DNA from 3 places in the Mesorhizobium sp. P2_A8 genome. Region 3 is predicted to be linked to each of the others. Evidence: predicted binding sites of a transcription regulator. Region 3 holds the regulator's gene; each other region holds the start of a gene.
The links. Region 3 encodes PhoB, which activates phosphate uptake and scavenging genes when phosphate is short. Its sites were predicted from a motif close to TGTCATNNANCTGTCAT; they were not measured.

Region 1: the regulator PhoB is predicted to act here: its motif matches at 2,068-2,084, upstream of AC1D10_RS02330 (PhoX family protein).
Region 2: the regulator PhoB is predicted to act here: its motif matches at 1,547-1,563, upstream of phnC (phosphonate ABC transporter ATP-binding protein).

The regions. Positions count from the first base shown of each region.
Region 1 covers NZ_JBFUDB010000001.1:473,219-476,496, reverse strand. The annotation lists gene AC1D10_RS02330 (PhoX family protein) at 1-2,003, opposite strand, end outside; gene AC1D10_RS02325 (hypothetical protein) at 2,323-2,751, shown strand; gene AC1D10_RS02320 (hypothetical protein) at 3,106-3,278, shown strand, end outside.
Region 2 covers NZ_JBFUDB010000010.1:394,971-398,248, reverse strand. The annotation lists gene phnD (phosphonate ABC transporter substrate-binding protein) at 1-538, opposite strand, end outside; gene phnC (phosphonate ABC transporter ATP-binding protein) at 630-1,478, opposite strand; gene AC1D10_RS29130 (DapH/DapD/GlmU-related protein) at 2,003-2,620, opposite strand; gene phnL (phosphonate C-P lyase system protein PhnL) at 2,617-3,278, opposite strand, start outside.
Region 3 covers NZ_JBFUDB010000001.1:1,121,448-1,124,725, forward strand. The annotation lists gene pstB (phosphate ABC transporter ATP-binding protein PstB) at 1-484, shown strand, start outside; gene phoU (phosphate signaling complex protein PhoU) at 510-1,217, shown strand; gene phoB (phosphate regulon transcriptional regulator PhoB) at 1,237-1,926, shown strand; gene AC1D10_RS05520 (ROK family protein) at 1,939-3,186, opposite strand.

The DNA of each region.
Region 1 (3,278 bases), 650 kb from region 3:
CAGACCGCGATCTTGCCGCCGCCCTGTTTGGTGATGGCGACGACCGCCGGCCGCACCGGCATGTCGGGCTTGAAGTCGGGCCAGCGCGTCGACAGGTCCTCATAGTAGGACGGGCGGCCGAACGCTTCCCAGTCTTCGCCGCCGTCGCCCGGATGCTGGACGGCGACGAAGGCGGTCTGGTCATCGGGCGCAAACAGCGGGCCGCACATTTCGGCACCGATCGGCACACGGAAGAACAGTTTTGAGGTCGCCCGTGCCGACCCTTCGGTGTCGACCGCCCACAGGCCGTCGGTGCGGCCAGTGGCTTTCGGGCCCTGGCCGTCGGTGGCCACCCACAGGCGTCCAGCCGAATCGACCGCGCAATTGTCGGGCATGCCGAACCAGCCATTGGCCGTCGTTGCCGTCGAGAAGGTGGCGCCGACATCGGCAACCGCCGGATCGCCGCACTTCAAAAGCACTTCCCACTTGCCCTTGGTGGCAGCGAAATCGCCACCATCCTCGGCGATCTCGATGATATGGCCGAAGGCGTTTTCGGCGCGCGGGTTGGCGGCGTCGATCTGGTCTGCCTTGCGCTTCGAATTGTTGGTCAGCATGACATAGACCTTGCCGTTGACGCCGTTGGGCTGGATGTCCTCGGGGCGGTCCATCTTGGTGGCGCCGAGCAGGTCGGCGGCGCGCCGTGTCTCGATCAGCACGTCGGCCTGGCTGGCAAAGCCGTTTTCGGGGGTCAGCGGGCCCTGGCCGAAGACGATCGGCAGCCATTCCACCGAGCCGTCCTCGGCGAACTTGGCGACATGCAGCGTGCCGTCGTCGAGCAGATCCTTGTTGGCGGCGCGGTCGTTCGGATTGAAGGCTGCCTTGGTGACGAACTTGTAGGCATAGTCGAAGCGCTCGTCGTCGCCGAGATAGAAGACGACGCGGCCATCCTTGGCGACGATCGATTCTGCGCCCTCATGCTTGAAGCGGCCCATGGCGGTGCGCTTCCTCGGCGTCGAGGTCGGATCGTTGACGTCGACTTCGACGATCCAGCCGAAACGATTGGCCTCGTTCGGCTCCTTGGACAGGTCGAAACGGTCTTGGTGTGCCGCCCATTCATAGGCGCCTTCGGGAATGCCGAGGCGCTTGTAATTGGCGGCTTCCTTGTGGCCCTCGGGCAATTCGCCGGAGAAATAGCCGTGGATGTTCTCCTCGGCCATCACATAGGTGCCCCAGGGTGTGACGCCGCCGGCGCAGTTGTTGATGGTGCCGAACACCTTGGTGCCGGACGGATCGGCGTTGGTCTTGACGCGGTCATGGCCGGCAACTGGACCGGACAGCGCCATTTCGGTGTTGGAGGTGATGCGGCGATTGAGCCTGCCGTCGCGCACCACCTTCCATTTGCCGCCGTCCTTGCGGATCTCGACGATGGTGCCGCCATGCGCGGCCATCTCGACATCGACCTGCTCCTTGCTGAGCGGCGCGACGTCGGCCGATTTCTTGCCGTCCTTCTCGACGATCTTCACGATGCCGGGGAACATCAGATGCGGGGTGGTGTATTCGTGGTTTACGACCAGCAGGCCGTGTTCGGCCGAGCCGTCGATCGCGATGTAGCCGACATAGTCGTTGTTGTAGCCAAACTGTCTGGACTGCGCTTGCGCCGTCTGTCTGGTCGGGTCGAACTCCGGCGAATCGGCAAACAGCGGATCGCCCCAGCGCAGCAGCACATCGGCATCGTAGCCCGGCGCGACATGATGCTTGTCGTCGATGCCGGCCTCCAACTCGTCGAACGCGAAGGCCGAGCCTTCGGCGGCCCGGGCCTGGTCGGCGCTGACCAGCGCCAGTGGGCTGACGGTGGCGGCAATGGCCGAGACGGCCAGCGAGCCCTTGAGGAAACCACGCCGCGAGAACCGCGCGGCGATGATCTCGCCCATGGTGCGGTTGTCGGTGGGATTGGTGGCCGGGCCGTCATTTTCCTCAAGCAGGCTGGTGCGGAATTTGGCGTCGGGGGAGCGGTGTTCGGTCATCGGGCTTGCCTCTGGCTTAGGGTGGCTGGAGCGGGTTGCCTGTTCAACCCCTTATAGTCGCCGGATCACATTTTCGTGACACCAAGGACCCTTCAGCCGCAACAGGCATTGCGCGCCGTTGGCCAAGCATTCTGCGAGCAGCAGGAAGCGCTGGGACAAAGGTCCCTTGTCAGACCCGGCAAAGGTCCCTTGGCGGCATCGCATCGGTCGTGGGCCGGTTACGCGAGGCGGCGATGTCGGCGATGGTCGGCCGCTTGCGAACACCGGCCCTGAAATCCGCCTGCCTGAATCGGCCGGCCCGATTGAAGAGGAGACCAGGATGCGCAGATCGATCACGATCCGTTATTGCTGGCTGGCGCTGAGGGCGACGTCGGCATTGGCGCTGGCCGTCGCCCCCTGTCAACTCGCTTTCCACGGCGCGGCTCCTGGCATCGTTGCGGCAAGCGCGCATGCCAAGGATGGCGGACAAGGTGGCGGCAGCGGCGGGATTGGCAACAGCAACAGCGGAAACGACGGGGATGGCGGCAATTCCGGTTCCGACGAAGGACACGACGATGCTGGGCGTCATGTCAATGCGGCAACCGGCGACAGGGTCGAAGTGGAAGGCGACAAGATCGAGGTCGAGCATCCCGACGGCATCACGGAGGAGATCGAGAACGGTCGCTTCGAGATGAAGGATGCACTCGGCCGCACGATTGTCGAACGTCCGGCGACGGCGGACGACATCAGTCGTCTCCAAGCTTTGTGAAGGTTTTACAAGTCACCTCCGCCGCCCCCGGCGGAGGTGACTTGATGTTCGGCGTCTGCCGCCGCTCGGCGTCAGGAAAGCCAGTTTCCCGTCGGCGATGGCGGTCGCCGCCGTTCATAGAAGGCATTTATTATCACACTCTTGGGACTTTAGTCCAATCTTGCGCTTGCAAAGGTCCTAGGTGACAAGCGCAACGGTCGGACGCGGCTTTCGGGGATCGTTTCTTTCGGCGATGCTGCTGCAACTGCAACGTCGACGGTGGGCGCGCCAGCTCAATCGACGGAGATCAGGATGCACAGATCGACCACGCCCCGTTGTTGCCGGCTGGCACTCAGATCGGCAGCCGCGCTGGCGTTGATCATCGCTCCCTATCAGATTGACTTCCACGGCTACGCCCCGGGGATCCACGCCGCGAGTGCACAGGCCGGCAAGGGCGGCGGTGGCGGCGGCGGAAACGGCGGCGGGGGCGGTGGCGGAAACGGCAATGGTGGTAACAGCGGCGGCAACAGCAGCGGCGGCAACGGCAA
Region 2 (3,278 bases), on a different contig from region 3:
CGTGGCCGCCGTTGAACTGGGTCGAAGCGAAGAATTTTTCGTTCGAAGCGCCGGTGTCCTTCGGGATCTGGGTCAGCGGGATCAGATAGCCGGAGGTCGAATCCGGATCGGCGTAGCCGAGTTTCTTGCCCTTGGCCGACTTGATGTCGGTGATGCCGGAGGACTTCAGCGCCAGGCCGATCGAATAGTAGCCGGTCGCGCCGTCGGTCTGCTGGGTGGTGAGGATCGGGGTGACCGCCTTCGGGTCCTTGAGAACGACGCTGGCGTAGCCGGAAGCGCCGAGTTCGGCGAAGTCGAGCGTACCGCCGAGCAGGCCCTGGATGACGCCGTCATAGTCGGCGGCGGGGAACAGCGAGACCTTTTCGAAGCCGAATTCGGCCTTCAGATGGTCGGCGAGGCACTGGTAGTTGCGCAGCCGGTCGGTCTCGTTTTCACCGCCGAGAATGCCGACGCGGAATTCCTTCATATCGGCGGCGTGAGCCATGCTGGTCGCCATGGCGAGCACCGAAACGGCGCTGAAAACCTTCTTCCTGAACATGGATATCTCTCCTGTAGGTTCCGGCCCCGCGCCGGCAGCGTTCGTAATTTTGACAGGTGCCCTTGACGCGGGCTGGCGATCCAGGCCGCTCTCAATATCCCGGGAAAGCGGGCTCGAGCGGTCCGGCGGATGCGGCGATCTTTTGCTTGAAGGCAACGCTGGTCGAGGTGATGGCCTCGGAGATTTCGCCGCCATTGCTGTCGGCGCCATAGACGAGACGCACGGCCTCGCGGTTGAGCTCTTCCGGCGTGCCGTCGAAGACGACCTTGCCGGCAGCCATGCCAATAATGCGGTTGCAGTAGGTGCGGGCGGTGTCCAGCGTGTGAAGATTGGTGACGACGGTGATGCCTTCGCGCAGATTGATGTCCTGCAGTGAATCCATCACCACCTTGGCATTGAGCGGGTCCAGCGAGGCGATCGGCTCGTCGGCGAGGATCACCTTGGGCTGCTGCATCATGGCGCGAGCAATGGCGACGCGCTGTTGCTGGCCACCCGACAAGGTGCCGGCGGGCTGCAATGCGGTGCGGGCGATGTCGAGCCGCTCCAGTGCGGCGACTGCCTCGGCGCATTCGGCGCGGGAGAACATTCCGAACATATTGGTGAGGGTCGAACGGTGGTTCAGCTTGCCGAGCAGCACATTGGTCAGCACGTCGAGGCGCGGCACCAGGTTGAACTGTTGGAAGATCATGGCGCAATCGCGCTGCCAGCGCCGCAGCGGTGAACCGCGCAATTGGGAGACCTCGGCGCCGTCAAAAAAAATCGACCCCTGGCTGGGATCGATGAGACGGTTGATCATGCGTAGAAGGGTCGACTTGCCAGCACCCGAACGGCCGATAATGCCGACCATCTCACCCTGCGGGATCGAGATGTTGATGTCGCTTACGGCAGTGTTCTTGCCAAATCGTCGGGTGACGCCGCGGATTTCGAGCGTGGCTGACATGATGGTTTCCAGTCCAGTCGCGGTTGAAGGTCTGTCAGCCTTGGCTAGCGCAGCGCCATGAACCTGCGGTGTCGGATTGATGTCAGTTTTGTTACCGCCTACAGGCGCTGCGTCAGGCGCCTGTTGCCGTCGATCAGCCGAGCACCAGCAATTCCTCGAAATGCTCCATGTCCCTGAAGCTGCAGAAGGCCGGAGCCCGGATCTCGATCACGGAGGCCTGCTGCTCGAAAAGCGCGAGTGAGTCATCTAACAGGTCCTGCCATGCTGCTGCCCTGTCATCCGCAAAACGCTGGATCTGATAGGCGAAGGTGATGTGGAAGACATAGCTGTCGTGGTCGGGTGGCGGTAACCCAACGGCACTGCCAGTGCATCGCGCCAGGCGCGCATGATGCGCACGTCGTCGTCCGTTGCGCCGGCAACGGTGAGGCCGGTCGGCACGATCTCGATCACCTTGATGGCGCGTCCTGCCCCGGCGATGTGTCAGGGATATGAAACAGGCTCACCCATGACAATGATGTGATGGCTTATCCGCCATATCTTTCCAGAAAGGCCTCGGCCGACAGTTCCCGGAAATCATCTAGCGCTGTCCGCAGCTTGGCATGGTCCCAGTCCCACCAGGCGAGCGCCTGGTAGCGTTCCGCGGTGCGGCGGTCGAAGCGCTCGCGGATCGGTCTGGCCGGCACGCCGCCGACGACGGTGTAGGGCGCAACATCCTTCGACACGACGGCCCCGGCACCGACCGCGGCACCATCGCCGACGGCGACGCCGGGCAGGATGGTCGAGCCGTGGCCGAGCCAGGTGTCGTGGCCGATGGTGACGCGCTTGGCGCGGCGCTGGGCGAAGAACTCGCTCTCGTGCTCGGCGTCGTCCCAATAGTCTGAAGCGCGATAGGTGAAATGGTGCAGCGTCGGCCGCCATGTCGGGTGGTTGGTGGCGTTGATGCGCACGCTTGCTGCAATGTTGGAAAACTTGCCGATCGTCGCGCACCAGACGGCGCAGTCCTGCATCATGTAGGAATAGTCACCGAGGGTGCTTTCGGAAACCCGGCTACGGTCGGCGATCTCGGTCCAGCGGCCGAGCGTCGAGTTCTGCACGTCCGCCGTCTGGTGGACCAGCGGCGTCTCCGACAATTTCCTGGTCATGCGGCGATTTTTCCGGGAGCGAAAGCGGTGACGTCGATGATGCGGTCGGCGACCGCCTCGCGCACATCGTGGTCGTGGAAGATGCCGAGCAGGGCGACGCCCGCCGCCTTCTTGGCAGCGATGAGGTCGATCACCACGTCGCGGTTCCTGGCATCGAGCGATGCGGTCGGCTCGTCGAGCAGAAGGATCGGGTGCTCGGTGATGAAGCCGCGCGCGATGTTGACGCGCTGTTGCTCGCCACCAGAGAAGGTTGCCGGCGGCAATGCCCAGAGTTTTTCCGGCAGGTTGAGCTGCGCCAGCAAGGCGCGTGCCTTGCCGCGCGCGCTCTCTCGGTCCTCGCCGCGCTCGACCAGCGGTTCGGCGACGACATCCAGCGCCGAGACGCGCGGCACGGTGCGCAGGAACTGGCTGACATAGCCGATGGTCTGGCGGCGTATGGCAAGCACGGTGCGCGGGCTGGCGGTAGCGAGGTCGATCAGTTCGTCATCGTGCTTGACGATGATCTGGCCTTCGTCGACGGCATAGTTGCCGTAGAGCATCTTCAGGATCGAGCTCTTGCCGGCACCGGACGGGCCGCCGAGCACGGTGCACTCACCGGCCCTGATCGAGAACGAGACACCGGTGACGACAGGCAGTTTGATGCCGTCGCGCAGATGCA
Region 3 (3,278 bases):
TCAGAAGCCGACGCCGTTCCCGATGTCGATCTATGAAAACATCGCCTTCGGTGTCAGGCTCTATGAGAAGCTCAGCAAGTCGGAGATGGACGGCCGCGTCGAGCAGGCGCTGAAGCGTGCGGCTCTGTGGACCGAGGTCAAGGACAAGCTCAACGCCAGCGGCCTCAGCCTCTCCGGTGGCCAGCAGCAGCGGCTCTGCATCGCCCGAACCGTGGCGGTGAAGCCGGAAGTCATCCTGCTCGACGAGCCGGCCTCGGCGCTTGACCCGCTGTCGACCGCCAAGATCGAAGAACTGATCGACGAGTTGCAAGCCGACTACACGATCGTCATCGTCACCCACAACATGCAGCAGGCGGCGCGCGTGTCGAAGCAGACCGCCTTCATGTATCTGGGCGAACTGGTCGAGTTCGACCGCACCGAGAAGATCTTCACGTCGCCCCGCGAGAAGCGCACGCAGGACTACATCACCGGCCGCTTCGGCTGAGCTCAGGCATACGAGGGACAGGATCATGGGCGAACACACAGTCGCTTCTTTCGACGAGGATCTCGGACAGATCAGCAGGCTCATCAGTGACATGGGCGATCTCGCCGGCTCGATGGTCGGTGGTGCCACCAAGGCGCTGCTGAATTCCGACAACGCGCTGGCACAGCGCGTTGTTTCAGACGACGCGATCATGGACGCGCGCCAGCGCGAGCTTGATGACCGCGCCATCACGCTGATCGCCAAGCGGCAGCCGATGGCCGACGATCTGCGCCATGTCGTCGGTTCGATCCGCATGGCCGGCGATCTCGAACGCATTGGCGACCTTGCCAAGAACATCGCCAAGCGCGTCGGCACCGTCGGCCTCAGCGTCACGCCGCGCGACCTGTCGCATTCCATTGACGGAATGGCGCAGCTGGTGCTGATCCAGGTGCAGGGTGTCATCGAGGAATATGCGGCGCGCGACGCCGCGGCCCTGGCGAAACTGCGCGCAGACGACGAGCGCATCGACGTCAAATACACCTCCGTGTTCCGCGAACTCCTGACCTACATGATGGAAGACCCGCGCAACATCACCGCCTGCACGCATCTTCTGTTCTGCGCCAAGAACCTCGAGCGGATCGGCGATCACGTCACCAACATCGCGGAGAATGCGTATTATGTTCTGACCGGTACGCAGTTGCCCGCCAATCGTCCGAAGCAGGACGAGACGGCAATGTCCGCGCCGGCGGCATGACGACAGGGGTGACCAGCCGATGATCGCGCCACGCATCATGGTGGTGGAGGACGAGGAGCCGCTCGGTGTGCTGCTCCGCTACAATCTGGAGTCCGAGGGTTACCAGGTCGAGGTGGTGACGCGCGGCGACGAGGCCGAGATCCGGTTGCAGGAGAACGTCCCCGACCTTCTGGTGCTCGACTGGATGGTGCCGGCGGTTTCCGGCATCGAACTCTGCCGCCGGCTAAGGATGCGTCCTGAGACCGAGCGGCTGCCGATCATCATGCTGACCGCGCGCGGCGAGGAAAGCGATCGTGTGCGTGGCCTCTCGACCGGCGCCGACGATTATCTGGTCAAGCCGTTCTCGACCCCCGAATTCATGGCCAGGGTCAAGGCGCTGCTGCGCCGCGCCAAGCCGGAAGTGCTGTCCAGCGTGCTCAAGGTCGGCGACATCGTGCTCGATCGTGAATCGCACCGGGTCTATCGCAAGAAGAGCGAGATCCGGCTCGGACCAACCGAGTTTCGCCTGCTCGAGTTCATGATGCGTCATCCCGGTCGGGTGTTTTCGCGCAGCCAGCTGCTAGACAATGTCTGGGGCGAGACGATCTACATCGACGAGCGCACGGTGGACGTGCATGTCGGCCGGCTGCGCAAGGCGGTCAACAATGGCCGCATGCCCGACGTCATCCGTACCATTCGTGGGGCGGGATACGCGATCAGGGAAGATTGACTCCCGTCTGATTCACGCGACGTTCTTGCCGACGATGCCGGATCTTGTGTGAGTGCCAAGCGCGAAAATTTCCTGGTCGACGAAGGTCAGTGCGCGCATGGCGCAGCCTTCGCGGATCAGTGGCAGTTCGTTCGGCTCGGTGTCGAAGGAAATCGATTTCGAGTGCTGGCCGCCTGCGGTCTGGGCAATCGCCTCGCGCAATGCCGGCTCGATCAGGTCGAAGGCCGCGGCGCTGACACCGACCATGGCGACCGGCGCCGGATCGATCAGCGCGAAGAGGCTGCCGAGACCGTAGCCGAGCGCTTCGCCGGCCTTGCGATAGGCCTCGCGCTCGGGTCCATCGCTTTCGCGGGCCGCGGTCGCCAGGGCGCGCATATCGGCGTCGCTGACATCGGCGACTGGTTCTGCGTCCTCACTCATCTGCCTTGCGTTGCGCCAGATGGCGTAGTTGCCGGCATAGGCCTCGACGCAGCCGCGCCGGCCGCAGCGGCACAGCGCGCCGTTCGGCCGATGGATCATGTGGCCGAACTCGCCGCCCGAAGAATGGGTACCGGTGAACAGTTCGCCCTTCAGCACCAGGCCCATGCCGATGCCGTGCGACAAAAGGATGGCGATGAAGTCGTCGCGGTAGCGATCAGGGTCGCGCCAGCGCAGCGCCACCGCCATCATGTTGCAGTCGTTCTCCATGGTGGCGGGAATGCCGAACTCGTCCTCGAGTATGTCGGCGAAGGCGATATCGGTGTGCGGCGTGATCGGCGACCACAACATGGCGCGGGCACGCGTGTCGGTGATGCCCTGGATCGCCAGCGCGATGCGGGCGACATTGCGGACGTCGAGATCGGGGTCTTCGAGGCGTCGCCGCACGATGGCGACGCATTCGCCGACCAGCGCGTCGCGCGACATGGTCAGCGTGTCGAGCCGGCGCTGTTCCTCGGCGATCACCTGGCCGGCATAGTCGATGACGGCGACGGAGAGGAAGTTCAGCGACAGCACCACGGTCATCACTGCCGCTGCTTCCGGATTGAGGCTGAGGCCGACCTGCGGCCGGCCGCGTTTGAGCGAGCCGGCCTCGCTCGGCTTGCTCTCGGCCAAGATGCCTTCGCCGATCAGGTCGGAGGAGATCGCCGATATGGTCGAGTGGCTGAGGCCTGTGGTCGCGGCGATCTCGGTGCGTGACGGCTGTCCGGCGCGACGCACGGCCGCAATCACCATCGCCCGGTTGCGACGGCGCAGATCGTCGTGGCGGATTCCGACCGACATGTTTTTTCACATCCTCCCGGTCGCTGCAGCCTTTCGTGCCCCCCGAAGGCTGTCAGCGAAGCCTGAAGCGCGAAGCACCTCAGGCACTTGTT